3 regions of the Paraburkholderia youngii genome follow, and region 1 is predicted to be linked to each of the others. Evidence: predicted binding sites of a transcription regulator. Region 1 holds the regulator's gene; each other region holds the start of a gene.
What was found. The regulator HrcA, encoded in region 1, represses chaperone genes, less so after heat shock. The targets are predictions, from matches to a motif close to TTAGCACTCNNNNNNNNNGAGTGCTAA.

Region 1 (9,653 bases):
TGCCCGGCTCGCCATTGCCGGCCGAGCGGATGCGCATGCCGTCGTCGATACCGGCCGGGATCTTCACTTCCAGCGTCTTGGTTTCCTTCACCTTGCCCGCGCCGTGGCAGTGATTGCACGGGTCGGGGATGTAGGTGCCGCTGCCGTGGCACTTCGGGCAAGTCTGCTGGATGCTGAAGAAGCCCTGCGACATGCGCACCGAACCCGAGCCGCTACAGGTCGGGCAGGTTTCCGGTTTGGTGCCCGGCTTCGCGCCCGAGCCATGACAGACTTCGCACGAAACCCAGCTCGGCACGCGGATCTGCGTGTCGTAGCCGTGTGCGGCCTGCTCGAGCGTGATTTCCATGCTGTAGCGCAGATCCGCGCCGCGATACACCTGCGGACCCGCGCGGCCGCCTCCGCGTGCGCCAGCGCCGGCCGCCTGGCCGAAGATGTCGCCGAAGATGTCGCCGAATGCATCGGCAAAGCCGCCGAAACCTTGCGCACCGGCCCCACCCATGTTCGGATCGACGCCCGCGTGACCGTACTGATCGTACGCGGCGCGCTTTTGCGAATCCGACAGCATTTCATAGGCTTCCTTCACCTCCTTGAAATGCTCTTCCGCATCCTTGTTGCCCGGATTGCGGTCGGGGTGGTGCTTCATCGCGAGCTTGCGATAAGCCTTCTTGATTTCGTCGTCGCTCGCGTTCTTTGCGACGCCCAGAACCTCGTAGTAATCCCGTTTCGCCATATCGGTTCAACGCCGCCGCGCAAAGCGACGCGGTAGCTCCTTGTGAATGCTGTGGAGTCTTACGACTCGTCCGGCCGCTGTCTGCGCCGCGTCTCGACACGGTTCAAAACAACGCCCTCCATAAAACGAACGTGCCCGGAGAACCCAAAAGGCTCGCCAGGCGCGAAAAACCGCTCTTGCACTCAAGGCGCCCCAAGGGCGCAATCTCGTGCAGCCGGGCCGCGCACATCGCTGTGCACGGCTTTACGGTCGGATGCCGACCTGGCTTTAGTCCTTCTTCACTTCCTTGAACTCGGCGTCGACCACGTCGTCGGCCTGCTGGCTCGCGCCGGCCGATGCACCGGCACCGGCACCGCCCGCCGCGCCCGCTGCCGCTTCGGCACCTTGCGCAGCCTGCATGTCGGCGTACATCTTCTCGCCCATCTTCTGCGAGGCCGTGGCCACCGCTTCGATCTTCGCTTCGATCGCGGCCTTGTCGCTCGAGCTGCTCTTCAGCGTGTCCTCGAGCTCCTTCAACGCGGCTTCGATCTTCTCCTTCTCACCCGCTTCGAGCTTGTCGCCGTACTCGGTCAGCGCCTTCTTCGTGCTATGGACGAGTGCGTCACCCTGGTTGCGAGCGTCGGCCAGCTCACGCAGCTTGTGATCTTCTTCAGCGTTCGCTTCCGCATCCTTCACCATCTTCTCGATTTCGGCTTCGGACAGACCCGAGTTCGCCTTGATCGTGATGCGGTTTTCCTTGCCGGTCGCCTTGTCCTTCGCGCCGACGTGCAGAATGCCGTTCGCGTCGATGTCGAAGCTCACTTCGATCTGCGGCACGCCGCGCGGTGCCGGCGGAATGCCTTCGAGGTTGAACTCGCCGAGCAGCTTGTTGCCCGCTGCCATTTCGCGTTCACCCTGGAACACCTTGATCGTCACGGCGCTCTGGTTGTCGTCAGCCGTCGAGTAGACCTGTGCGTGCTTGGTCGGGATCGTGGTGTTCTTGTTGATCATCTTCGTCATCACGCCGCCGAGCGTTTCGATGCCGAGCGACAGCGGGGTCACGTCGAGCAGCAGCACGTCCTTACGGTCGCCCGACAGCACCTGGCCCTGGATCGCGGCACCAACGGCCACGGCTTCGTCCGGATTCACGTCACGGCGCGGGTCCTTGCCGAAGAACTCCTTCACCTTTTCCTGCACCTTCGGCATACGGGTCATACCGCCGACCAGGATCACGTCGTCAATTTCGCCGACCTTCACGCCTGCGTCCTTGATGGCCACGCGGCACGGCTCGATGGTGCGCTCGATCAGTTCCTCAACCAGCGCTTCCAACTTCGCACGCGTAATCTTCAGGTTCAAGTGCTTCGGACCCGACGCGTCGGCCGTGATGTACGGCAGGTTGATTTCGGTCTGCTGGCTCGACGACAGCTCGATCTTGGCCTTTTCAGCCGATTCCTTCAGGCGCTGCAGCGCGAGCACGTCTTTCGACAGATCGACGCCCTGTTCCTTTTTGAACTCGCCGATGATGTAGTCGATGATGCGCTGGTCGAAGTCTTCACCGCCGAGGAACGTATCGCCGTTCGTGGACAGCACTTCGAACTGCATTTCACCGTCGACGTCCGCGATTTCGATGATCGAGATGTCGAACGTGCCGCCGCCGAGGTCGAACACGGCGATCTTCCGGTCGCCCTTTTCAGCCTTGTCCAGACCGAATGCCAAGGCGGCTGCGGTCGGTTCGTTGATGATCCGCTTCACTTCCAGACCGGCGATGCGGCCTGCATCTTTGGTGGCCTGACGCTGGCTGTCGTTGAAGTACGCCGGCACCGTGATCACGGCTTCCGTGACGGTCTCGCCGAGGTAGTCCTCAGCGGTCTTCTTCATCTTGCGCAGCACTTCGGCCGAGATTTGCGGCGGCGCGAGCTTCTGGTCGCGCACTTCGATCCATGCGTCACCGTTGTCGGCCTTGATGATCTTGTAGGGCATCAGGCCGATGTCCTTCTGCACTTCCTTCTCTTCGAAGCGGCGGCCGATCAGGCGCTTGACGGCGAACAGCGTGTTCTTCGGGTTCGTGACCGACTGACGCTTGGCCGGCGCGCCGACCAGGATCTCGCTGTCTTCCATGTAAGCGATGATCGACGGCGTGGTGCGCGCGCCTTCCGAGTTCTCGATGACCTTGACCGAGTTGCCTTCCATGATCGCCACGCACGAGTTGGTCGTGCCGAGGTCGATGCCGATGATTTTGCCCATTTTTACAAATCTCCTGACTTTGATCGCTGCGGAAAGCGCCCGGTTGGCCCATCTGGCGGCGGGACGATCCGCTCTCAATTCCTACCTGCACTCAAAATAAGTGCGGCCACATCGTTTTCAAGACCTCTATTGCGATGCGGTCTTTAATTTTTTTCAATCAAGGGGCGGGCTCGTGGATCCTTGCTGCGAACCCGCTCCGCCCGCTTGCACGGCGCCCCCGGCGGGGTTCGCCGGAAGTGCCTGAATCGACTGGATGTTTTGCGGCGCGCGGCGATCCGAAGCGACGAGGCAGACGCCGCCGGCGCGGACGCCCGGGGTGCGCTTCGACGTGCTTACTTCGGCGCGGCGACGGTCACCAGCGCGGGACGCAGCACGCGGTCCGCGATCACGAAGCCCTTTTGCAGCACCGCGACGACGGTGTTCGGCTCCTGGTCGGCCGGCACCATCGAAATGGCCTGATGGCGATGTGGGTCGAACTTTTCGCCGACCGGATTGATCGCCACGACGCGGCCCTTCTCGAGCGCGCCGCTCAACTGGCGCAGCGTGAGCTCGACGCCTTCGCGGACCTTCTGCAGGTCGTCGGACGAATGGGCAACGGCCGCCTCGAGGCTGTCGACCACCGGCAGCAGATGCTCGGCGAAGTTCTCGATCGCAAACTTGTGCGCCTTGGCGACGTCTTCCTGAGCGCGACGGCGCACGTTTTCGGTTTCGGCCTTCGCGCGCAGGAAGTCTTCCTGCAACTCGGCGATCTTCGCCTGAGCGTCGGCCAGCGCCTGCTCGGCGGCAGCCTGGGCGGACTCAGTGGTGGCGCCGGTGTCCTGCTGTTGAGTGCCGGCCTCAGCCGCCTCGGCGGCCTGGCGCGCGGCTTCGTCGGCGGGCGTGGGATTCTGGCTCGTCGGGTTCTCTTGCGTGTTTTCCATGTCGCTGAAAGTCGTTAAAAAGTAAAAGCAAAGACGGAAAAAGCCGTTCCGACACAGTACGATTCGTGCTTTGCAAAATCGCGACAGGTGTCTTCGCGCCGATCCGCCAGACCGGACCCCAGATGGGGTCTGAAATAGCCGTTTCAAGCGGCTCCGAGGTTTTTTCGCACCACCGTCGTGCAGGCGAAATGCGCCGTAACAGGCATTCATGTGGCGCAATCAGATAGGGATTGAGTGCAGCCCGCAACTGACCTATTCTCCAGTCATGGAGCGGCAACGCACGTTAACCCTAATTTGACGTAAGCCTTACCGACACCTGACAGTCGTTCCGATAGCCCGTTTCAGCCCATCGAGAGGAGTACCGTGAAACTGACCGTTGCAATCGGGGTGGTCGCACTGGTACTGATCGCGGGCACCACGACCATCTGCATGTCCGGCGCGGTTAACGACCACACCACCGAGTACGGTGGCGCACACGCCACGGTCGAGCAGTTTTTTAGTTCCCACCCGAAAATCTGTCGATAGTGCGCCGGTCGCGTTTCGTCGGTCGCCCGTGCAGCGCGGCCGCCGGCTCGTGATACACCTTGCGCCGTTCCTGCTCGACCTGCCGCTTCTCCTTGCTCTGCGCGGTTTCAACGTAAAGCGTCTGCGCCACGCTCGCCGGGCCGCGCACGTCGCACACGCCCAGCACCTCGACCTGCCACACGTAGCGCTCGATCTCGATTTCGACCAGATCGCCGACACGCACGTCCTTGGCCGGCTTCACGGCCGCGCCGCCGATGCGCACCCGCCCCTTGTCGACCGCATCCGCGGCCAGCGAACGCGTCTTGAAGAAACGCGCGGCCCACAGCCATTTGTCGATGCGCAGTTTCGCGCCCGGTTCGGTTGAGATGCGGTAGTTCATCTGCGTATTCAAGCTCCTGTCGTGTGCGGCACCGGCACCGCCTGCACCGGCCAGCCCTGCAGATGCTGCGCGACGATTTCGCCGAGCGCGGCAACCCACGGCTGAGACGCGTTCAGACAGGGGATCCGGTGAAACTCCTTGCCACCCGCCTGCAGAAATTCGTCGCGCACTTCCATGCCGATTTCCTCGATCGTTTCGAGGCAGTCGGCGGTGAAACCCGGACAAAACACGTCAGCACGCCGCACGCCTGCCGCGCCCAGTTCCTTCAACGTCGGCGCCGTGTAAGGCTGCAGCCATTCGGCCTTACCAAAGCGCGACTGGAACGTGATGCGGCATTCGACCGGCGTCAATTCGAGCGCCTGCATCAGCAGTGCACCGGTCTGCTGGCATTGCTCGTGATACGGGTCGCCGAGGTCGAGCGTGCGCTTGGGCACGCCGTGGAAACTCAGCACGAGCTTGTCGCCCGCCGCGAAATCAGGGCGGCCGTGCAGATGCCAGTGGTGACGCACCTGCGCGGCGAGCGCCGCGATATATGCCGGGTGATCGGCGTACTGGCGAACCGTGCGGATTTCCGGCTGGTTGCGCATGCGCTTGAGCGCGGAAAAGGCTTCATCGAACGCGGTCGCCGTGGTGGACGCCGAATACTGCGGATACATCGGCATCAGCAGCACGCGCTCGGCGCCGGCGAGCTTCAGCTGGTTCAGCATTGCCGGAATGCCGGGCGTGCCGTAGCGCATCGCGTAGTCGACCAGCACCGTGTAGTCGTTGACTTGCAGCAGATGGCGCAAACCCTCGACCTGCTTTTCGGTGTGCACGCGCAGCGGCGAGCCCTCGGGCATCCATACCGCCGCGTACTTCCTGGCGGAACTGCGGCCGCGAAGCGGCAGGATCAGCAGACGCAGAATCAGCTGCCACAGCAACGCGGGAATTTCGATCACGCGGGGATCGGACAGGAACTGCGCGAGATAGCTGCGCACCGCGCGCGGTGTCGGCGCGTCGGGCGTGCCGAGGTTGATCAGCAACACGGCGACGCGATGCGATGTGGCGTTCTGTGATGGCCGCTCGAGGTCGAAGCGCATAGGCAGCAGAAGTCACCGCTTCACGCGGCGAGTCGATTCAATGGAGATTCATTATAGCGGCGCGGGTTCGGCCGGGCGTCGCCGTACCCTGGCCATTCGGACGATTGGCAGACGCCGCCCGTTCGCGCATCATGGCCGGCACGGGCTGCGATGACGGCGGCGCCGCGGAGCGCGAGGACTACTGCTGGCTGAGCGTCATGGACAACAGCCGCGCGGTGATGTCCACGATCGGAATCACGCGGTTGTAGGCCATGCGGGTCGGTCCGATCACACCGAGCGTGCCGACGATCTTGCCGTTCACCTCGTACGGCGCGGTGACGACGCTCATTTCCTCGATCGGCACCAGCGTCGATTCGCCGCCAATGAAAATTTGCACACCCGCCGCGTGACTCGACACGTCGAGCAACTGAAGGAGGCTGGTCTTCTGGTCGAACACATCGAACAGCTTGCGCAGACGCGCCATGTCCGACGAAAGATCGGCGACTTCGAGCAGATTGCGCTCGCCGGAGATAAGCACAGTCTCGCCGGTATCGGATTCGTCGGTGCTCGCGGTGACGGCCGCGTGCATCAACGAGGTCATGTCGCCGCGCAGCTCGTCGATTTCCTCGCGCAGGCGGCGGCGCACTTCGTCGAACGAGAGGCCCGCGAAGTGCGCGTTGATGTAATTGGAGGCTTCCACCAGCTGCGAAGGCGAAAAGTCGCGCTGGGTGGCGAGGATGCGGTTCTGCACGTCGCCTTCGGGCGTCACGATGATCAGCAGAATGCGCTTGTCGGACAGGCGCATGAATTCGATCTGCTTGAATACGTGGCTGCGGCGCGGTGTGAGCACCACGCCGGCGAACTGCGACAGGTTGGACAGCACGCTCGCCGCCGCGGCGACGATCTTCTGCGGCTCGCCCACCTGCAGCGTGGTTTTGACCGCGCGCATCACCGCTTCTTCGTCGGCGGCGGACTCGACCGTCAACATCGTGTCGACGAACAGACGGTAGCCGCGCGGCGTCGGAATGCGCCCCGCCGACGTGTGCGGACTGATCACGAGCCCCAGATCCTCGAGGTCCGACATCACGTTGCGGATCGTGGCCGGGCTCAGCTCGAGGCCCGAGTAACGTGACAGCGTGCGCGAGCCGACCGGCTGACCTTCAGCGATGTAGCGCTCGATCAGCGTTTTGAGGAGGGTTTGTGCGCGAGGATCTAGCATGACGAAAAATTTTAGCTCAATGGCATCGCAGCCGCGAGCGCCCGCGGCACCCGCTCCCGGCAAATGCGGCGCCGTCAGCGGGCGCGCATGTCATCGGGTCTTCACCATTCTAACGATAATCGCGACATGCGCAGACGCCCCGCGTGCACCAGCCCGCTACCGGGTTGGCCTGCGGTTCTTTTCAGGCCCTACCTATGGTGTAATGCCGGCATGCAAGTGACCAGCCAGTTCAAGACCGTTGCGCTCGTCGGGCGCAGCAATACGCCAGGCATCGGCGAGCCGCTGACCGCGCTCGCCGCGTGCATCGCGAAGCTCGGCCTCGAAGTCGTGTTCGAAGCCGACACCGCCGCCGAGATCGGCGTAACCGACTATCCGGCGCTGCGTCCCGCCGAGATCGGCGCGCGCGCCGACGTCGCCGTGGTGCTCGGCGGCGACGGCACGATGCTCGGCATCGGTCGCCAGCTCGCGCCATATCGCACGCCCTTGATCGGCATTAACCACGGACGGCTCGGCTTCATCACCGACATTCCGATCTCCGACATGCGCGAGATCGTGCCGCAAATGCTGTCCGGCAATTTCGAGCGCGAGGAGCGCCTGCTGCTGGAAGCGCGCATCGTGCGCGACGGCACGTCGATCTATCACGCGCTCGCGTTCAACGACGTGGTGGTCAACCGTAGCGGTTTTTCGGGCATGGCGGAGCTGCGCGTGTCGGTCGACGGCCGCTTCATGTACAACCAGCGCTCGGACGGCCTGATCGTCGCGACGCCGACCGGCTCGACCGCGTACGCGCTGTCGTCGCAGGGGCCGATCCTGCATCCCCAATTGCAGGGCTTCGTGCTCGTGCCGATCGCGCCGCACGCGCTGTCGAACCGGCCGATCGTGCTGCCGGACGACTCGAAGGTCAGCATCCAGATCGTTTCCGGGCGCGAAGTGAACGTCAATTTCGACATGCAGTCGTTCACGTCGCTGGAGCTCGGCGACACGATCGAGGTGCGCCGTTCGCGTCACACGGTGCCAATGCTGCATCCGGTCGGCTACAGCTATTACGCGACGCTGCGCAAGAAGCTGCACTGGCACGAGTACCCGTCGCACGAAGAAGACCCGAGGCCGTAAGCGGCGCTTTCAAGCCCGCGCCGCCGCGGCCGCCACCCGAATCCAAGCTACCCGACGACCTCCATGCTTCGCCACCTCTCGATACGCGACTTCGTCATCGTCGCCGCGCTCGACCTCGAATTCGACAGCGGCTTTACCGTTTTCTCGGGCGAAACCGGCGCCGGCAAATCGATCCTGATCGACGCGCTCGCGCTCGCGCTAGGCGCGCGCGCCGAGGCGAGCGTCGTGCGCACCGGCGAGAGCCGCGCCGATATCACCGCGGAGTTCGAAACGCACGCGCAGGTCGATCAATGGCTCGACGCCCAGGCGCTCGGCGCGGCCGACGACGGCCAGCACGGCGGCACCGTGATGCTGCGGCGGGTGGTCGACGCGAACGGCCGCTCACGCGCGTTCATCAATGGCACGGCCGCGACGCTCGCGCAGCTGCGCGAGGTCGGCGAGATGCTCGTCGATATTCACGGCCAGCATGCGCACCAGTTGCTGATGCGCCCGGACGCGCAGCGCGAGCTGTTCGACACGCACGCGGGCCTGTCCGACCTGGCCGCCGCCGTGACACGCGCGTGGCGCACGTGGCGCGACAAGGCGCAGGCGGTCGAGCACGCGCAAACTCGCGATCGCGAGCTGCAACTCGAACGCGAGCGACTCGCGTGGCAACTCACCGAACTCGATAAGCTCGCGCCGCAGCCGGGCGAATGGGAAGAGGTCAACACCGAGCACCGGCGGCTGTCGCATTCCGCGAATCTGATCGACGGCGTGCAGGGTGCGCTCGGCGCCCTGTCCGAGTCGGACGACGCGATGATCACGCATCTCGGCTCGATCGTGTCGAAGGTGCGCGACCTCGCGGAGATCGACCCGGCGCTGAACGACGTGCTCGCCGCGCTCGAACCCGCCGAGATCCAGTTGCAGGAAGCCGCGTATTCGCTGAGCCACTACGCGCAGAAGCTCGAGCTCGATCCAGAGCGGCTCGCGCAGGTCGAAAAGCGCCTCGACGCGCTGCACTCGGCCGCGCGAAAATTCCGTCTGCAGCCCGAGACGCTGCCGGAAGAACACGAAGCGCGCCGCAAGCAATTGGCCGCGCTCGACGCCGCCGCCGACCTCGACGGCCTGCGCGCCGCCGAGGCGCAAGCGAAGGACGCGTTCGTCGCCGAGGCTAAAAAACTGTCGAAGGCACGCGCCAAAGCGGGCAAGGCGCTCGGCGAGGCGGTCACGACCGGCATGCAGGAACTGTCGATGAAAGGCGGCAGCTTCGAAGTCGCGCTGGTGCCGTTGCCCGAAGGCGGTGCGCATGGGCTCGAGCAGATCGAGTTCCGCGTGGCCGGTCACGCCGGCGTGCCGCTGCGGCCGCTCGCGAAAGTCGCGTCGGGCGGCGAACTCGCGCGTATCAGTCTCGCGCTCGCAGTGATCGCGAGCGCGGCCAGCCCGACACCGACGCTGATCTTCGACGAAGTGGATACGGGCATCGGCGGCGGCGTGGCCGAAGTGGTCG
Region 2 (9,653 bases), 180 kb from region 1:
CTTCGAGAAGAAGAACGGCGGTTCGCGGTCCGGGTCGTGGCCCATTTCGCGCGCATGCGCTTCGTAGTTGCGCCCCACGCAGTAGATGCGGCGCACCGCGAACTGCTCGCTCGACCCCACGACCGGCACCGCGACCTGCGGTGCGGGTGCAAACACGTAACTCATCCCGTTCTCCGTTTTTCGATGGGCGCCGCCGAGGCGGCGAGAAACATCGAGTGTAACGCGCGGCACGGCGCGGGTGCATGTCAGGCGGGCCGTCGCGCGTCACCGCGCGCCCGCTTCGCCGCTGTTCGCCCGCTCGCCATAGATGCGATACTCACACCGAATAGCTTCCCGAATGCCGTAGCCGACGCCCAAGCGCGGCACGCCACCCGCCTCTTGCGTACGATGACCGACTCGACCAATACGACTTCTCCCTTCCCCTGCGCCCGCTTCATCAAGGAAATCGGCCGCGGTCCGAACGGCGCCCGCGCGCTGACCGCGGACGACACCCGCGCGCTCTACACCGCAATGCTCGACGGCCGCGTCGACGATCTCGAGCTCGGCGCGGTGCTGCTCGCGTATCGCGTGAAAGGCGAAACCGCTGACGAACTCGCCGCGATGCTGGCCGCCGCGCATACGTCGTTCGAGCCGGTGCGGCTGCCCCACGGCGCGTTTCGGCCCGTTTCGATTCCGTCGTACAACGGCGCGCGCAAGCAGCCGAACCTCGTGCCGCTGCTCGCGCTGCTGCTCGCGCGCGAAGGCGTGCCGGTGCTCGTGCACGGCGTCACCGAAGATCCGGGTCGCGTGACGAGCGCGGAAATTTTCACGCATCTGCGCATCGTCCCTGCGCAGTCGCACGCGCAGATCGAAGCGGGTCTCGCCGAGCGTCGCGTCGCGTTCGCGTCGATCGACGTACTCGCGCCCAAGCTCGCGCGCCTGCTCGCGCTGCGCCGGCGCATGGGCGTGCGCAACTCGACGCATACGCTCGTGAAGCTGCTGCAGCCATTCGCGCCCGCGGGGCTGCGGCTCGTGAATTACACGCATCCGCCGTATCGCGACAGTCTCACGCAGCTGTTCATCACGCATCCCGATGCGGCCGTCGGCGGTGCACTGCTCGCGCGCGGCACCGAAGGCGAGGCGGTCGCCGATACGCGCCGCCAGGTGCAAGTCGACTGGCTGCATGACGGCATCTGCGAGACGCGGCTGCCGCACGAGCGCTCTTCGCCCGATGCGCCCGAAGTCGAGCTGCCCGAAGCGCGCGACGCGGCGACCACGGCCGCCTGGATCGACGCCGTGCTGCGCGGCGAAGCACCGGTGCCGGGCGCGATCGAACGGCAGGTCGAGCTGATCGTCGATATCGCGAAGACGGCGGCCTGACGGTCGCGGCTTGACAGGCCAGTGCACGCCGTCATACATTTGGCCCCATGCGTTCCCTCCCGAACACCCTCCGAATTATCTCCGGCCGCCTAGCGCGGCCCCTATCGCTACGCCTGGCGTAAGTCACGCGTAGCGCCGCGCGCTGGCAGCTCCGGTTGCCGTCGGCGGTCCTCCCGGTAGTTCCCGCAGTCTCGCTTCACCCCCGTCGTAGTTCTCCACAACCTGTCGTCGTTTGCATTCGTCCGTTTACCGCGCGGGCGAAGCGAGAGGATCAAGTGCACGTTGCCTCGGGCATCCGCATCGTGCATGCGTGACAGTCGGCCAACCGCTCGACGTCCCACCCTCCGCCGACGACACCACGAATGAGGCACCTCACCATGTTGCGCAATCCCGCTGAAAAGTACCGCCCCTTTCCCGCCGTGCGGCTGACCGGCCGCAAATGGCCGAGTCGCACGATCGACGCCGCGCCCGTCTGGATGAGCACCGACCTGCGCGACGGCAACCAGGCGCTGATCGAACCGATGAACGCCGCGCAAAAGCTCGAGTACTTCGAGATGCTGGTCGCGATCGGTTTCAGGGAAATCGAAGTGGGCTTTCCGTCGGCCTCGCAGACCGATTTCGACTTCGTGCGCAAGCTGATCGACGAGCGGCGCATTCCCGACGACGTCACGATCGAAGTCTTCGTACCGTCGCGCGCGGAGCTGATCGCACGCACGTTCGAAGCGCTCGAAGGCGCGCCGCGCGCGATCGTGCATCTGTATAACGCGATCTGCCCGTCGTTCCGGCGCATCGTGTTCCAGCAATCGAAGCACGAGATCAAGGCGCTCGCAGTCGAAGGCACGCGCGTCATCAAGGAACATGCGCAGGCGCGGCCGGGAACGCACTGGACCTTCCAGTACTCGCCCGAGACCTTCAACACGACCGAGCTGCCGTTCGCGCGCGAGGTATGCGACGCGGTCGCGCAAACGTGGCGGCCGACGCGCAATCACAAGATGATCGTCAACCTGCCGGCGAGCGTCGAAGCGGCCACGCCGAACGTATTCGCCGACCAGATCGAATGGATGCACCGCAACCTCGGCTACCGCGACAGCATCGTGCTGTCGGTGCATCCGCACAACGATCGCGGCACCGCCGTGGCCGCGGCGCAGCTCGCGCTGCTGGCGGGCGCCGATCGCATCGAAGGCTGTCTGTTCGGCAATGGCGAGCGCACCGGCAACGTCGACCTCGTCACGCTCGCGATGAACCTCGACGCGATGGCTATCGACAGCGGTCTGGATTTTTCGGATCTCGCGACGATCCGGCGCGTGGCGGAGCGCTGCACGCGGCTTCCAGTGGCCGCGCGGCATCCGTATGCGGGAGAAGTGGCGATGCGCGGCTCACGCGCGGCGCGCGACGCGGATGCCGAGCGCGATGAATACGGCGCAAACAGCCGCGATAAAGCTGAGGATTGCGCAACCGCGTAAATCCGACTTGAGCTTGCGGCGGCGGAGCGCGCACCCCGCATTCGGCTGCCGGGACGGGCGCGCTCACGAGGCGCGCCCGCGATGAAAATCTCACTCCAGCGCGCAACGTGTCGCCTGCCATGCGATCAGCCGCCACTGGCCGTCTTCGTGTGTGTGAATCGCGGTGTAGGCAATCGGGAACAACAGCGCGCCGTTGTTCGCTTCCATCTCGATCAGCGCGCGGCCCGTGACCACGTAGGTCTCGCGCCCGGCCGGCAGGACGTCTTGCGACTGCACCTCGATTTGCCGATAACGACGGCGCCCCGCGGTGATCCCGTCGATGAACTGTCGCTTCGTCTCGCGCTTGCCGTTCGTATGAACGTAGCTCACGTTGTCAGCGAGCAGCGTGTCGAGCGACTGCCCATCGCCGTCGACCATCGCGCGAAATCGCTCTCGCTCGAGCCCGCGAATCGCTTCGATCATCTTTGCCGCCATTGCAGAGCCCCTCGAACACCGCGAGCCGCAAGGGGCCACGGTCAGAAGTGATATTGCAAATATAGCTGGCTGAAATTTATACCAGGATTCGGCTCTTTGATACCGCCATTGGAAACATGCTGGAAGCGGTAGCCGGCGACATACTGCCGATGAGCGCCGAACTGCAGCCCGACGCCCGCCATCTCGGAGAATTGGAACGCGGTGCCCAACGTGAAGTCGGAAGAAATGCGCGGGCTGGTCAGCACCCCGACGCCGGCACCCACCTCGATGAATGGCCGCACCAAACCCGACGACTTGACGAAGCGGATCACCGGCGTCACACCGATCTCGCCGATGTCGTCGTGAACGTTTCCTTCATTGGTGTGCCACCACGCGACGTGCGCCTCGCCGATCAGCGCGAAATGCCAGTCGCCGATCTGCCACCAGGTGAGGTTCGGGTCCCAGACCACGCCGAGATCGAGCCTCTTGACGTGACGATCACCGACACCAGCGGCCACCAGCACGCCGAACTGGTCAGCCCGGGACGCGCCCGCCGCACCCAGCAGCAGAATGGCCAACGCACTTTTTAGAGTAAGTCCACGGACCACAAGATTCTTGTTGTTCATTCAGCCCCCATTCTGGTGACTATTAAGCGAGCGCCCCCTTTGTTCCACGCACGATTTAGGGGCAAGTATCTTCCAGGTTATGCGCCCAAACAGCAATTATTCACTTTAGAACAGAACGATGTCAGTCGATCATGAGGCGGCAGCCGCCTCGAACGGTAATTTGTACAGGCTCAACGCACAGTGCAAATAGAGCGTATGATGACTATCAGAAATCAAGACTCCATAGGATTTTCCGGAACTTGGATACCCCTGCGACATCTAAGTATTAGCACTCGGCAGATCTGAGTGCTAACATCCATCGCTGGAGTCGTTTACTGAGTACGCAATTGTCTGATTCCAAAGGAGCTTCACACGTGAGCCATGCAATGACCCTTCCGAGTACTTTGAGCCCGTCGTCGGCTAAGGCCGCTTCGGCAGGTGCACTGGCGCTCTCGCATTCCTCGCTGCTGTCCGGTCAACTGGGCAACATCGACGCCTACATCCAGGCGGTCAACCGGATCCCGATGCTGACGCCGGCGGAAGAACGCCAGTTCGCCACCGAATTGCGCGAACACGACAATCTGGAGGCCGCACGCCGCCTCGTGCTGTCGCACCTGCGACTCGTCGTGTCCATCGCGCGTAACTACCTCGGTTACGGGCTGCCGCACGCCGATCTGATCCAGGAAGGCAACATCGGCCTGATGAAAGCGGTCAAGCGCTTCGATCCCGAGCAGAACGTGCGCCTCGTGTCGTACGCAATGCACTGGATCAAGGCCGAGATCCACGAATACATCCTGCGCAACTGGCGCATGGTGAAGGTCGCCACCACGAAGGCGCAGCGCAAGCTGTTCTTCAACCTGCGCAGCCACAAGCAGGGCCTCGGCGCGTTCACGCCGGACGAGATCGAAGGTCTCGCCAAGGAACTGAACGTGAAGCGCGAAGAGGTCGCGGAGATGGAAACGCGTCTGTCGGGCGGCGATATCGCGCTCGAAGGTCAGGTCGAAGACGGTGAAGAGTCGTACGCGCCGATCGCGTATCTGGCCGACTCGCATAGCGAGCCGACCGCCGTGCTGGCTTCGCGTCAGCGCGACCGGCTACAAAGCGACGGCATCGCAAGCGCGCTCGACGCGCTCGATCCGCGCAGCCGCCGCATCATCGAAGCGCGCTGGCTGAAGGTGGCCGACGACGGCTCGGGCGGCTCCACGTTGCACGAGCTGGCCGACGAGTTCGGCGTGTCGGCCGAACGTATCCGCCAGATCGAAGCCAGCGCGATGAAGAAGATGCGCGGCGCACTGACCGAATACGCGTAAAAGCGTCGAAGCCATGCGCGCGTCAATTGTGTCCTGCCCACGACTTGGGTAAAAGCGACACACGGTAACCGGTCGCGTACTATTTAGCGACCATCGCGCTCAAGCCCCGCCCTCGCAAGACGGCGGGGCTTTTTCATTCCTTTCGTCCATTCGTGCGTCTCCCGGCCGCAGCGCATTCGCGTAGGCCTGTCCCCAAGCCGGCCTGTCGAGCCCGGTAAGCCTTTCTTGACGTATCGCGAGTCCGGTAGCAATACTGCACAGACGCGGCAAGTTTCACGACGTGATGCCGCATGGCTAACCTTGAGCGCGCGAGGTTCTCCCTCCTACAGTCGGCATGCATTCGCCAGACTGCCCGACGGCAAGGGCGGTCTGGATCCGGCCGGACTCTCCGGCGTGAAGTCGTCTTTCGACCGATCATGACCCTAGCCCTCAATCGCAGCAGCACTGTCCGGTCGCGCTTGCGCGGCGGGTTCACCAGGTGGGTGCGCGGTCCAACCCTGGCGCGCGATATCGCCATCATCCTCGTCATCAAGTTCGCCCTACTGATGGCGCTCAAATTCGCATTCTTCAATCATCCGCAGGCGGAGCACATGATGCTGCCGCCTCGGCAGGTCGCGCAGGCGCTGCTGTCGGTGCCCGCCCCGCATCCGTCCGGAGGTGATCAACATGCCCGTTAGCGAAGTCGTAGAACTGTCGCGGCTCCAGTTCGCCATCACGGCGCTTTATCACTTTCTGTTCGTGCCGCTCACGCTCGGCCTCGCCTGGTTGCTCGTCATCATGGAGTCGGTCTACGTGATGACCGGCAAGCAGATCTACAAGGACATGACGCAGTTCTGGGGCAAGCTGTTCGGCATCAACTTCGCAATGGGCGTCGCGACCGGCCTCACGCTCGAATTTCAGTTCGGCACCAACTGGGCCTATTACTCCCATTACGTCGGCGACATTTTCGGCGTGCCGCTCGCCGTCGAAGGACTGATGGCGTTCTTCCTCGAATCGACGTTCGTCGGTCTGTTCTTCTTCGGCTGGAACAGATTGTCAAAAGTGCAGCATCTGATCGTCACGTTCTGTGTCGCGCTCGGATCGAACCTGTCGGCGCTGTGGATTCTGATCGCCAACGGCTGGATGAACAATCCGGTCGGCGCGACGTTCAACTACCAGACGATGCGCATGGAGCTCGACAACATCGGCTCGGTGATCTTCAACCCGGTCGCACAGGTGAAGTTCGTGCACACGGTGTCGGCCGGTTACGTGACCGCGGCGTTGTTCGTGCTCGGGGTGTCGTCGTGGTATCTGTTGAAGCGCCGCGACACCGAGTTCGCGCTGCGCTCGTTCGCGATCGCCGCCGGTTTCGGCCTCGCGTCGGCGCTGTGCGTAATCGTGCTCGGCGACGAATCCGGCTATCGCACCGGTGAAGTCCAGCAGGTCAAGCTCGCCGCAATCGAATCCGAATGGGAGACCGCGCCCGCGCCGGCGCCGTTCACGGTCTTCGGTATTCCCAATCAAAAGGAGCAGCGCACCGACTACGCGATCCGCGTGCCGTATGCGCTCGGCATCATCGCGACCCGCTCGCTGAGCGAACCCGTGGTCGGCCTGCGCGACCTGATCGTCGAAAACGAGGGGCGCATCAAGAACGGCATGCTCGCCTACTCGGCGCTGCAGAAGTTGAAAGGCGGCGACTCGAGCGACGAAGCGCACGCCGCGTTCGACAAGTACAAGGACGATCTCGGCTACGGCCTGCTGCTCAAGCGGTTCGCGCCGAACGTCACCGATGCGACGCCAGACCAGATCGCGGCCGCGGCAAAAAGCACGATTCCGCCAGTGCTGCCGCTGTTCTTCTCGTTCCGCATGATGGTCGGCCTCGGCCTGCTGTTCCTCGCGACCTTCGTGCTCGCGTTCTGGTTCTGCGCGCAGCGCACGCTGCTGCTCGAAAAGCGTCGCTGGTTCCTGCGTTGGGCGGTCATCGCGATTCCGCTGCCGTGGCTCGCCGCCGAGCTCGGCTGGATCGTCGCCGAAATGGGCCGCCAGCCGTGGAGCATCGCGGGCATTCTGCCGACCAACCTGGCCGCATCGACACTGACGCCGCGCGATCTGTATCTGAGCATCGGCGGCTTCGTGCTGTTCTACACGGGGCTGTTCGTCATCGAGATCATGCTGATGCTCAAGTACGCACGGCTCGGCCCTTCGTCGCTGCATACCGGCCGCTATCACCACGAGAACGACCAGCAGGTGACTCAGCCGCTGTCGAACACGGCCGCGTGACGCGCCGCCACACCGCTTCAGAGGAATAAGCCATATGGACTACGCAGCTCTCAGACTGATCTGGTGGGTATTGATAGGTGTACTGCTGATCGGCTTCGCGCTCACCGACGGCTTCGACATGGGCGCGGCGATCCTGCTGCCGTTCATCGCCAGGACGGACTCCGAGCGCCGCATCGTCGTGAACACGGTCGGCGCGACGTGGGAAGGCAACCAGGTCTGGTTCGTGACCGCGGGCGGCGCGATGTTCGCGGCGTGGCCGCTCGCCTACGCGGCATCGTTCTCGGGCTTCTACTTCGCGATGCTGCTGGTGCTGTTCGCGCTGTTCTTCCGTCCGGTTGGCTTCGACTATCGCGGCAAGCGCGAGGATCCGCGCTGGCGCAACGCGTGGGACTGGGGTCTCTTCATCGGCGGCTTCGTACCGGCGCTGGTGTTCGGCATCGCGTTCGGCAATCTGCTGCAAGGCGTGCCGTTCTCGTTCGATACCGATCTGCGCGTCACCTATCACGGCAGTTTCTTCGGCCTGCTCAATCCGTTCGCGCTGCTGACGGGTCTCGTCAGCGTGTCGATGCTGGCCGCGCACGGCGCGGCGTTCGTCAAGTGGAAGACCGATGGCGAGGTTCACGAGCGCGCGTCGAAGGCGCTGCGGCTCGCGGCGCTGTGCGCGGTGGTGCTGTTTCTCATCGCGGGCGCGCTCGTCTCGACGATGATCGGCGGCTATCAGATCGTCGACATGCCGCCGCTCGACGCGGTCTCCAATCCTTTGATGAAGACCGTGATCGGCGCGCCGGGTCTGTGGCTGAACAACTACGCGCTCTATCCGTGGATGGCGATCGCGCCGCTCGCGGGTTTGGTCGGCGGGGTGCTCGCGGTGCTGCTCGCACGCTCGCGCTTCGAGGCGACGGCGTTTCTGTCGACGTCACTGATGGTCGTCGGCGTGATCCTGACCGCGGGCTTCTCGATGTTCCCGTTCATCATGCCTTCGTCACTCGACGGCCGCAGCAGCCTGACAATGTGGGATTCGACGTCGAGCCAGATGACGCTCGAAATCATGCTGTTCGCGGTGATCCTGTTCCTGCCGATCATCCTCCTCTATACCGGCTGGGTTTATCGCGTGATGCGCGGCAAGGTGACCGCCGCTGCGATCAAGGAAAACCACCATTCGATGTATTGAGCGGCACCAGCGGGTGACTCGCCAGGCGGCACGCTTGGGTCGTAGACGCGAAAGCGACACCTTGGGACAAGGTGCCGCTTTTTTTCTCTCAACAGTGCCCGACAGCCATCAGCCGATCAAGCCGGCACCGGCGCCGCGCCCGCGCCACCGCCTTGCGACGACAGCCGCTCGGCCAGCTTCTGCGCATAGCGCTGCGCGGCCTCGCCGACGACGATATGGAACGTGTCGGTCGACACCCACGCGGTATCGAGCGACGCGAGGCGCTGACGATCGATCGCCGCCGCATCGCGCACGACCACGCGCAGACGCGTCGCCGCGACCGCATCGAGCGACACAACGTTGCCCGCGCCACCGAACACGGCGAGCCAGCGCAGCGGATCGGGGTCGAGCGGACCGCCTTGCGCGTCGTCGGCGTGCCCAGCGTTTCGCGCGGCCGGCGCGGCAGCGGTAGCCGGCGCCGACACGGCAGCACTCGCCACCTTCACTGCGTCGCCCTGACCCTGCGCGATCGCCGTACGCATCTCATCGGCGATGATGTCCGCTTCCGGTCCGATGATCACCTGCACGTTGTTCGCGCCGCGCTTGAGCACGCCACGCGCGCCGATCGACTTCAGTTCGCTTTCGGAGACCTTGTCCGCATCGACGACCGACAGGCGCAGACGCGTCGTGCATGCATCCACGACCGACAGGTTCGCCGCCCCACCGAGCGCCGCGATATAACGCTGCGCACGCGGCACGGCCGCACCGGCCGCCGGCGCGACGAAACCACCCTCCGCGAACGACTCGACCTGCTCTTCCGCAGCGGCGGGCTCACGGCCCGGCGTCGCCATGTTGAACTTGCGGATGAAGAAGCGGAACAGACCGTAGTACACGACCGAGTACACGATACCGAGCGGAATCGCCCACCAGCCCTTCGTCGACAGACCGAAGTTCAGCACGTAGTCGATGAAGCCCGCCGAGAACGTAAAGCCGAGGTGAATGCCGAGCGCCGAGCAGATCGCGAGCGACAGCCCTGTCAGCAGCGCGTGGATCG
Region 3 (9,653 bases), 110 kb from region 1:
CCGCGCGCGTGATCGGCGAGCGCCAGGTTGCAGCGCGCGTAAAAGCGCCGTGCTTCGATATCGCGAATTGCGTGGCCGCGCGCGCGCAGCGCCTTCGCGCAGGCGCGAGCGAGCCGCCAGAAGTCGTAGGGATCGGGGCCGGCGAGTTCGGTGAACACGGCGTCGAGCTCGTCGAGCGCGGCGTTCGTGACCGCAAGCGCCACCGCGCTACCCGTGTCGGCCTGCGAGCGCAGCACCGGCAGCAGAGCGCGCTCGTAGCGCGCCCGCAGATGTGCCAGCTGATCGGCCGATTGAGCGTGCAGCGACGCCGGGGGCACCGGCCGCGCGCACAGCGCGAGCTCTTCGAACGCGACGGCGGAGCCCGGCGTGGGTTCGACGAGTTGCGCGCACAGCTCGCGGTAATGGTTGAACAGCGTCGGCGAGCAGCTGAGCTCGCGCAGATTGTGACGTTCGAGCGCCGCGCGGAAGTCGCGCAGCGCCGCGCCGAACACAGGCCGGGCGCTTTGCGCTTCGGCCGACTCATCGCTCGCGAGTGGCGAGAGCCGCACCAGCGCGTCGGCGAAACGCTGCGCGCTGAGCCAGCCCGCCGTGCGCAAGGCATGCGACGCACGCAGCAGCGCGGCACCGCTCTCGTGGCGCTGCTCGAACGCGAGCGACGCCTCGGCGAGCGCCAGTTCCGCCGGGCGGACCGCGCCGCCGCGCGGGTTCGGCAGTGCATCGATGGAAACGGGTGCTGCGGATCGAGGAGTCATGGGCAGGCGACACGAAGCTGACGGCGCCGTCGCTTCGCGCCGCGTGCCGAGTGAGCGGCCACCGCGCGAACCGGCGACAGGACAATGACAGACTACCGTTGCGACACGACGCGTCCGGCGATGTTCCGCGCCAGCGCGCTCAGACAGGCGCCGGGCGCGCCGGACGCATCAAGCGATTGCAGCAATTGTGCGGTGGCGACACCGCTCACTTTCGGGATTGAAGCTCAGGGTTCAGGTTCGGGAGCGAACCTCGGGACACCGTTTTGGGGCCGAAGCTTCCGGGGGCTTGCCGTGCTTCAGATCTGGACCATTTCGAAGTCTTCCTTGCGCGCTCCGCACTCGGGACACGTCCAGTTGATGGGCACGTCTTCCCAGCGCGTGCCCGGCGCAATGCCTTCGTCGGGCAAGCCGGCCTCTTCGTCGTAAATCCAGCCGCAAATCAGGCACATCCAGCTTTGATATTCCATTCTTTTGTCGCGTCGTTGAGTCCGGGGAAAACGGGAGCCATGATGGTACCGTGTTGGCGCCCCCATGCCTAGCAATCGAAAACGCGCAACCGCAGCGTGGACCGGCCTTCGGCGGGGCGCCCGCGCGCCGTGCCAGCGCCGCTTGCGGCGTCTTGCCACGCGTTGGGCGGGCGCCAGCGACACGGTAGAGTGGGCCCTCGGGCAAGCCGCGCGAAAAAACGCCCTGTCAACGGTTTAGGCCGCATAATTGAGCCAATTGCGCACTGTGCGCCGAAATCCTGCTTTTCTTATCCATTTTCATGCCCAGCGACACGCCTCCGATCGTCCTCACCTTCGGTCTCTCCGATCCCACTGGCGGCTCCGGCCTGCAGGCGGACCTGATGACACTTGCCAGCATGGGCTGCCACGGCGTATCCGTGCTCACGGGCTATACCGTGCGCGACTCGGCGAGCTGCGATGAAGTCACCGGCCTCGACCCTGACATCGTCGCGACGCAGGCGCGCATGCTGCTCGAGGACATGCCGATCGCCGCCTTCAAGGTCGGCGCGTGCACGCGCGCCGAGGTGGTCAGCGCGATCGCGGAAGTGGTTGCCGACTACGACGATGTCCCGCTGATCCTCGCCCCGGACTTCACGCTCGACGACGAACACGTGCTCGCCGCCGACGAACTGCGCGAAGCGATCGCCGATCTGCTCGCCCCGCAAACCACGCTGCTGGTCGCCGACTCGTCGACGCTGCTCGCGCTTGCGCAGCCCGACGGCGACGCGGAGGCGCCGAGCCTCGACGCCGCGATCTCGCATCTGCTGTCGCAGGGCTGCGAGTACATTCTGTCGACCGAAACCGGCACGCACCGGCTCGTCAACACGCTCTTCAGCGAGGACGGCCAGTTGCGTCAGGACTTGTGGGACCGTGCGCCCCATCGGCTGACGGGCCTGACCGATACGCTTGGCGCGGCGATCGCCGCGCTGCTCGCCAACGGCCAGGAGCCCGCGGAAGCGGTGCGCGAAAGCCAGGAGTATCTGTATCAGGCGGTGCGCAATGCGTTCCGGCCTGGCATGGGGGCGTACATGCCCGATCGTTTCTTCTGGGCACGCAGCAGCGACGACGAGACCCCGCCGGCCCAAGGCAAGGGCGCAGCGCCCGGGGAAGCGCGACACTGACCTCGTCATTCATCGGTATCGACTAGAAACCCGCTATTAGGCGGGTTTTTTCATTTAGTGCGTCTTTCGCGCCAATGTAACCAGACGTGTTCCTGCGTAATTAAACGTTACAACGTCAATGACACCTTTTGTCTAGACTTTACGCATCACTGACAGCCATATGTCCCCACATGTCTTTCCCAACCTTTTTTATCCATCCACCGAAATGCGGCGGTTCTACCGTGATTTCGTGCTTTGATTTGAATAAAGGTAATGATCAATTCATTAGCTTTGTTTGGGATCAGGATGGGTGGGGAAACTGTCGCGCGAAGCTTCTCGAGACACAAGTCGGCGGTGGACATCATCCGTTTGGGATTCATCGGGTGATGAAACATCCGGTCAACTACTGCACGATCCTGCGCGATCCGCTCGCGCGCCACATCTCTCACTACCGGTATGCCGCGAACGGCAAGAACGGCCAAATCATGCGCGGAGTCAGCGTGTCGACGCCGGAGGCTATGGCGCTTCAAGGTGTGCTATCGCTCGACGAGTGGGTCAGCGAATCGCTCGGCGGCCGGAACCTGTTCGTGCAGATGCTGAGCGGCGAACCGGCGGTCAACGAAGCGTCCCTCGCCGTCGCGCAAATCCATTTGCGCGAACATATCGGTACCGTCGGCGTCTGCGAGGACATGAGCGAATTCTTACTGAGGTTGTGCGGTTCGACCGGAATGAAATTACCGTTCTGCTTCGAAGCGAACCGCATTAATGGCAAACCGAATGGCACAGCACTGTTAAGCGAAGCAGCAAGACAGAAATTTATCGATGACAATAGCCTTGATTACGAGCTGTTTCGCGATGCCAATCGCATCGTCGAAGCTTATGCCAAAGAGTCGGGCAGCGTCTTTTCGAATGCGCTTGAATTGGTCCGCGTGATCCAGGCAGAAATAAATCGGCTCGAGAATCCGCACATTTATAGCGCAACGGTTCTGGGCATCGACGGCTCATTCCTGTCGCGCGTGCATGAGGTGATCCGCCGCTTCGATCTGACGCCGATCGATACTTATCTGGAGTTCGCGCAAAGCCAGCGGCGTCCGCTAGCCGACCTGTTCGACGGCTTCGTCGACACGGTGGGGGACGGTGTAGTGCGCGGCTGGGCCGTCAACTTGAGCAGACCAGAGCGGCAAGTGCCGCTCGAAGTGCGGATCGGCGCGCAGATCGTCGCAACCGGCCTCAGCGGCGAGCCGCGGCCCGATGTGGCAAGCGCCGGCTATCCGAGTTCGAACAGCGGATTTTCGATTGCGCTGCCAGACGGCATCCCAGAAGGCTTTTGCGTTACGATCGCGGATTCCACGGAACGCCTGCACAACGCTGGCACGTGGCGACAAGGCTGGCACTGCGAGTGAGCCAAAGGAGTCAGGAGAACTTATACATGAAAGAGCCGCCCATCTTCGTGCAACGCTTCACCGGCAAGATCGCGGCGCAGGACCGCATGCGCATATTCGATCAGACGCCCGCCACGATCTGGCTGACCGGCCTGTCCGGCGCCGGTAAATCGACACTGGCGTTCGCGCTCGAAGAGCGGCTAATCGCGCTCGGTCATGCCTGCTATGTGCTCGACGGCGATAACATCCGCCACGGTCTGGCGAGCGACCTGGGCTTCGAGCGCGACGACCGGCGCGAAAACATCCGCCGCGTCGCGCACGTCGCCCAGTTGATGAACGATGCGGGTTTGATCGTGATTACCGCGCTGATTTCACCGCTACGCGAAGACCGCGCAATGGCGCGCGAGATCATCGGAGCCGACAAGTTCGTCGAAACCTACGTGTCCGCCTCGCTCGCCACCTGCGCAAGCCGCGATCCCAAAGGTCTTTACGCGAAAGCGAGGTCTGGCGAGATCAGCTCGTTCACCGGCGTATCAGCGCCCTATGAAGCACCGCTCGATCCTGACCTGCACGTCGAAACCGGAACGCTGAGCCCCGCGCAAAGCGTCGCGCAGATTTTCCACTACCTGCGCGAAAAGTGTCTCGGAAGATCGGTTCAGCGTACGGCTCACGTCGCGGGCGCCTGATCGGGACAAAGGGCGTCCGGAAGCGCTTGCTGGCCGCCACATCAACGCCGGCTCCAAACGAAAAAACCCGCCTGAGCGGGTTTTTTCGTTTGAGGAAACGCCTCGCGGCGCACTCCCCCACATGATCTTCCAAGCGGGCCTCGTCCGTGATCCAGACGCGCGGCAGTTCAACCACGCGGCCGGACCACGAGGCCCGAGCGGAATTACATGTCCATGCCCATGCCGCCCATGCCGCCGGGCATGCCGCCAGGCATCGGAGCTTCTTCCTTCGGCAGTTCGCAGACAGCTGCGTCGGTCGTCAGCAGCAGGCCAGCAACCGAAGCTGCGTTTTGCAGCGCCGTGCGCGTCACCTTCGTCGGGTCCACGACACCTGCGTCAACCAGGTCGACGTACTCGCCGGTCGCTGCGTTGTAGCCGTAGTTGCCCTTGCCAGCAGCAACCGCTGCCACGACGACGCTCGCTTCTTCGCCACCGTTGGTGACGATCTGGCGCAGCGGCTCTTCCATTGCGCGCAGAACGATCTTGATACCTGCGTCCTGATCGGCGTTAGCACCCTTCAGGCCAGCGATCGCCGTACGCGCACGGATCAGCGCGACGCCGCCGCCAGCGACGATGCCTTCTTCCACAGCTGCGCGCGTTGCGTGCAGTGCGTCTTCGACACGTGCCTTCTTTTCCTTCATTTCGACTTCGGTCGCAGCACCGACCTTGATCACTGCAACGCCGCCTGCCAGCTTGGCAACGCGTTCTTGCAGCTTTTCACGGTCGTAGTCCGAGGTCGCTTCTTCGATTTGCTTGCGCACTTGCTTGACGCGAGCTTCGATGTTCGCTGCTTCGCCAGCGCCGTCGATGATCGTGGTGTTTTCCTTGCCCACTTCGATACGCTTCGCCTGGCCCAGTTCAGCCAGCGTTGCCTTCTCGAGCGTGAGGCCGGTTTCTTCTGCGATGACCTGGCCGCCGGTCAGGATCGCGATGTCTTCCAGCATCGCCTTACGACGATCGCCGAAGCCCGGTGCCTTCACAGCAACGGTCTTCAGGATGCCGCGGATGTTGTTGACGACCAGCGTTGCGAGCGCTTCGCCTTCGACGTCTTCAGCGATGATCAGCAGCGGACGGCCAGCCTTCGCGACTTGTTCCAGAACCGGCAGCAGATCACGGATGTTCGACACCTTCTTGTCGTGCAGCAGCACGAACGGGTTGTCGAGCACGGCAACTTGCTTGTCCGGGTTGTTGATGAAGTACGGCGACAGGTAGCCGCGGTCGAATTGCATACCTTCGACGACGTCCAGCTCGTCTTGCAGCGATTTGCCGTCTTCGACGGTGATCACGCCTTCCTTGCCGACCTTGTCCATTGCTTCAGCGATGCGCTCGCCGATCGACGAATCGCTGTTCGCCGAGATCGCGCCAACCTGGGCGATTTCCTTGTTGGTCGTGCACGGCTTGCTGATCTTGCGCAGTTCTTCGATTGCGGCTGCAACAGCCTTGTCGATGCCGCGCTTCAGGTCCATCGGGTTCATGCCCGATGCGACGTACTTCATGCCTTCGCGGACGATCGATTGCGCGAGAACCGTAGCGGTCGTCGTGCCGTCGCCTGCGTTGTCGCTGGTCTTGGAAGCGACTTCCTTGACCATTTGCGCGCCCATGTTCTGGAGCTTGTCTTTCAGTTCGATCTCTTTTGCGACCGACACACCGTCCTTGGTGACCGTCGGGCCGCCGAAGCTGCGCTCGAGGACCACGTTGCGGCCCTTCGGACCCAGCGTGACCTTCACGGCGTTGGCGAGAATGTTCACGCCTTCGACCATCTTGGCACGGGCGGAATCACCGAATACGACGTCTTTAGCTGCCATCTTCTAACTCCTTGAATACTTTGGATATAACCGGGGAAGTAGCGACTTTGCGCTTACTTCTGCACCACGGCCATGATGTCTTCTTCGCGCATCACCAGCAGTTCGTTGCCGTCGACCTTGACGGTCTGGCCTGCGTACTTGCCGAACAGGACGCGGTCGCCGACCTTCACGTCGAGGGCGATCGCTGCGCCCTTGTCGTCGCGCTTGCCCGGGCCGACTGCGAGGATTTCACCTTGATCCGGCTTTTCTGCTGCGGCTTCGGGGATCACGATGCCCGACGCGGTCTTGGTTTCCTGATCCAGACGCTTGACGATCACGCGATCATGCAAAGGACGAAGGTTCATACATACTCCTCTCTGATTGAGACTGAAGAACGCTGAGAAAACCCGGCTGGACGAGCCAACCGGAGATGTTGTTAGCACTCTCGTGCAGCGAGTGCTAATTATATGGACGGGTAGTGACAAATTCAAGAAGTAGGGAGCAGCGGCGCTGCGGGCGAGGTTTTGCACGACCGGCGCGGTGCCGGCGCGCCGGCGCAATCATGCGTCTGAGCTGCGAACCCGAGCAAAAACAAATACTTGCGGCGAGATTTGCGGCTTGTAGCCGCACGGCGAAGGGGCGCTATCGCAGACAAACAGCAGCCGCGCACCGTACTCGATACCGTCGGATCTGCCATTTCCAGGGAAAACCCCCGTCCGATCGAGCATGGTTCGACTCACTTCTGCGCAGGCGGGCGCAACGCGTTACCTGCCATCCACTTGAGCCGTTCGCAATCGACCTTGATACGCGCGGCGAATTCCTTCGGGTCTCGCTCGCGTAGTGCGTTCATCTGGCTATTGGTGTCGTCGGCGCGATGCCAGCCCGCGTCCCAGTGCTGATCGAAATCGGTCGCTCCGGTCAGCACCTTTCGGAGCCGCTCCTTATAGGCACCGATGCGCTCGGGCGACACGCCGCAAAACGCCTGCGCGAAACTCGCCCGCTCGCCCGCCGTCTCCGCGCTCATGTTGGCGTCGCTCGCGCCGCTCGCGAGCGGCGCGGCGAGCGACAGCATCGACAAACAAAGCGCAGCGCAAAGCGGTCGATAGCGATACGATGGATTCTTCATCTTCGACTCCTGACGATCCTTCGTGGCGACCAGGGATTGTCCCGATCTTCAACGCCGCCTCGCCGATTGTGTCCTGATTGCACTGCACGATGGCGTTTTCACGCGCTATTCGATGCATCGCGCGGCCAAGCCGCGGTGCTACGCTCGTTAAAGCGGCATTCGCGACGTGCCCTTCCGGGGAGCCGTGGCACGAGCACCGCAACGCCACGGCCTATCGGCAGGCCGCGACAGAAGCACGAGCGCCAGGCATCGACAACAAGCTCGAACACGACACGAAATCAAACACAAAAAGGCGAGACATCGCTGCGGGAGTGACTGCGATGGCATTTAAAACATATACCGTACTGACGCTATTGGTGACGAGCACTGCCGCGTTCGCGTGGCGGCCAGTCACCTATCCGATCCGAAGTCAGAGCCCTTACGAGCGCAGCATCGATAACGCGATGTGCTACGCCGAGGCGAACCGCGTGACCGGGGTCAACATGGCCCACGAGTCGCAGATTCCGCCGCGTCATCCGCCGGCGGCCAAAGGTGCGTCGACCGGGATACCGTCGAAACCCCCGCTTCCCCCCAGTTCCTTCTCGGCCACGCCGCTGCCGTGGAACGCGAGCGCGCCCGAAGCCGCGAGCGCGCCGCTCGCCGGCGCGCAAGCGCCTAGCGGCGCAGCGTCGGCGAAGCCCGTGAACGAAGCCGCGAACGGCGCCAGTGCGCCAGGGGCACCGGCCACCGCGACGGCGAATGCACCGCCGAGCGCATCGGCGGCGACACCGGGCGCGAGCGCGGCAGCCGGCGCGTCGGATGGAGCGGGCGCTTCGATGCAGGCCAACGCGGCGTCGAACGTGAAGCTGCCGCCGCTGCCCGCGCCCGAGCCTCCGATGACCCGCTATTGGGCCGCCTACGGCGCGTGCATGCAGGCGCGCGGTTACGTCGTCCAGTAGTTCGGCCGACGCCGCCTGCGAGCGTCGTCGCATTCATTCTTTTTAATGGCGCCGACCTTCGGCGCCAGTGGAGCGACACGGCCATGCCGCGCGACTCGACTTCCGACCAGCCATTTTTCCATCACTGCGCATACTGCGGCGTGCCGCTGCCGGGCCGCTTTTCGCCGTGTCCCGCATGCCATGCGCTGCCGATCGATTCGTTCGATACGGACGACAAGCCCGGCGAGCGCACCGCGCGATCCTGGGCGCTGAGTACATCGCGAGCGCAACTCGACCCGCTGCCAGCGGCCGCGAGCTTGCCCGCGGACCGTGCCTCGCGGCGCTCCGCGCAAACGAAGATGAGCCCCTACGAATTGCTCGACGAGGCCACGTTCGAGCCGGGCGGACGTCGACGGCGGCACCCGCTTGCGCTAACCGCGGCCGCGCTCGCGACGCTCGGCGCCGTGTATATCGGCTTCGTTCTTCTCGACGACGATGCGAGCGTCGACACGCCAGTGACGGTCTTCGGCACAGTGCACCCTGACACGCCTGGGCAAGTCCCTGCGCAGAGCGTTGTGCGGCATGCGGCGCCGTCGGTTGCCGCGGCGCCGACGCCCGCGTCGATCGTCGCGCAAGCGCCGCGTCCCGTGGTCGTCGCGCGGCAGCAACCGGCGAACGTGAGCGCGCCTGTCGCGTCATCGGCGCCGCAGGTCGTGGCGACCGCGCCGAACGTCGCGCCGTCCTCGTCGCCTGTCGTTGCGACCGCGCCAACCTTGGCGCGGTCGTCACCGCCAGTCGTGGCCACCACCTCGACCGTCGCACCATCCTCATCGCCCGTCGTGGCGACCGCGCCAACCGTAGCGCACTCGGCGGCGCCTGTCGCGGCAACCACGCCGACCGGGACGCGCTCGTCACCGCCCGTCGTGGCGACCACGCCGACCGTAGCTCGCGCAGCACCGCCCGTCGTCGCGTCCGCGCCTACCGTGACGCGCTCGTCACCGCCCGTCGTGGCGACCGCGCCGACCGTAGCGCGCTCGGTGCCGCCCGTCGTGGCGACCGCGCCAACCGCGACGCGCTCGTCACCGCCCGTCGTGGCGACCGCGCCAACCGTAGCGCGCTCGGTGCCGCCCGTCGTGGCGACCGCGCCCACCGCGACGCGCTCGTCACCGCCCGTCGTCGCGTCCGCGCCAACCGTAGCGCGCTCGGCACCGCCGGCCGTGGCGACCACGCCGACCGTAGCTCGCGCAGCACCACCCGTCGTCGCGTCCGCGCCCACCGTGACGCGCTCGTCACCGCCCGTCGTGGCGACCGCGCCGACCGTCGTCGCGTCCGCGCCGGCCGTAGCGCATTCGTCACCGCCA

Region 2: the regulator HrcA is predicted to act here: its motif matches at 4,167-4,193, upstream of rpoH (RNA polymerase sigma factor RpoH).
Region 3: the regulator HrcA is predicted to act here: its motif matches at 6,686-6,712, upstream of groES (co-chaperone GroES).

What each region holds. Positions count from the first base shown of each region.
Region 1 covers NZ_JAALDK010000001.1:5,866,336-5,875,988, forward strand. The annotation lists gene dnaJ (molecular chaperone DnaJ) at 1-730, opposite strand, end outside; gene dnaK (molecular chaperone DnaK) at 998-2,953, opposite strand; gene grpE (nucleotide exchange factor GrpE) at 3,286-3,873, opposite strand; gene G5S42_RS26775 (hypothetical protein) at 4,237-4,398, shown strand; gene hslR (Hsp15 family ribosome-associated heat shock protein) at 4,370-4,777, opposite strand; gene hemH (ferrochelatase) at 4,786-5,856, opposite strand; gene hrcA (heat-inducible transcriptional repressor HrcA) at 6,035-7,054, opposite strand; gene G5S42_RS26795 (NAD kinase) at 7,265-8,167, shown strand; gene recN (DNA repair protein RecN) at 8,231-9,653, shown strand, end outside.
Region 2 covers NZ_JAALDK010000001.1:6,046,665-6,056,317, forward strand. The annotation lists gene G5S42_RS27545 (fumarylacetoacetate hydrolase family protein) at 1-165, opposite strand, end outside; gene ybiB (DNA-binding protein YbiB) at 388-1,359, shown strand; partial or broken gene G5S42_RS27555 (2-isopropylmalate synthase) at 1,737-2,723, shown strand; gene G5S42_RS27560 (nuclear transport factor 2 family protein) at 2,913-3,296, opposite strand; gene G5S42_RS27565 (acyloxyacyl hydrolase) at 3,338-3,901, opposite strand; gene rpoH (RNA polymerase sigma factor RpoH) at 4,255-5,190, shown strand; gene cydP (cytochrome oxidase putative small subunit CydP) at 5,607-5,867, shown strand; gene G5S42_RS27580 (cytochrome ubiquinol oxidase subunit I) at 5,857-7,449, shown strand; gene cydB (cytochrome d ubiquinol oxidase subunit II) at 7,484-8,620, shown strand; gene nagE (N-acetylglucosamine-specific PTS transporter subunit IIBC) at 8,737-9,653, opposite strand, start outside.
Region 3 covers NZ_JAALDK010000001.1:5,755,661-5,765,313, forward strand. The annotation lists gene G5S42_RS26245 (FimL-related protein) at 1-752, opposite strand, end outside; gene G5S42_RS26250 (rubredoxin) at 1,049-1,219, opposite strand; gene G5S42_RS26255 (hydroxymethylpyrimidine/phosphomethylpyrimidine kinase) at 1,519-2,379, shown strand; gene G5S42_RS26260 (chondroitin 4-O-sulfotransferase) at 2,550-3,761, shown strand; gene cysC (adenylyl-sulfate kinase) at 3,788-4,426, shown strand; gene groL (chaperonin GroEL) at 4,630-6,270, opposite strand; gene groES (co-chaperone GroES) at 6,324-6,614, opposite strand; gene G5S42_RS26280 (hypothetical protein) at 6,986-7,375, opposite strand; gene G5S42_RS26285 (hypothetical protein) at 7,696-8,313, shown strand; gene G5S42_RS26290 (hypothetical protein) at 8,660-9,653, opposite strand, start outside.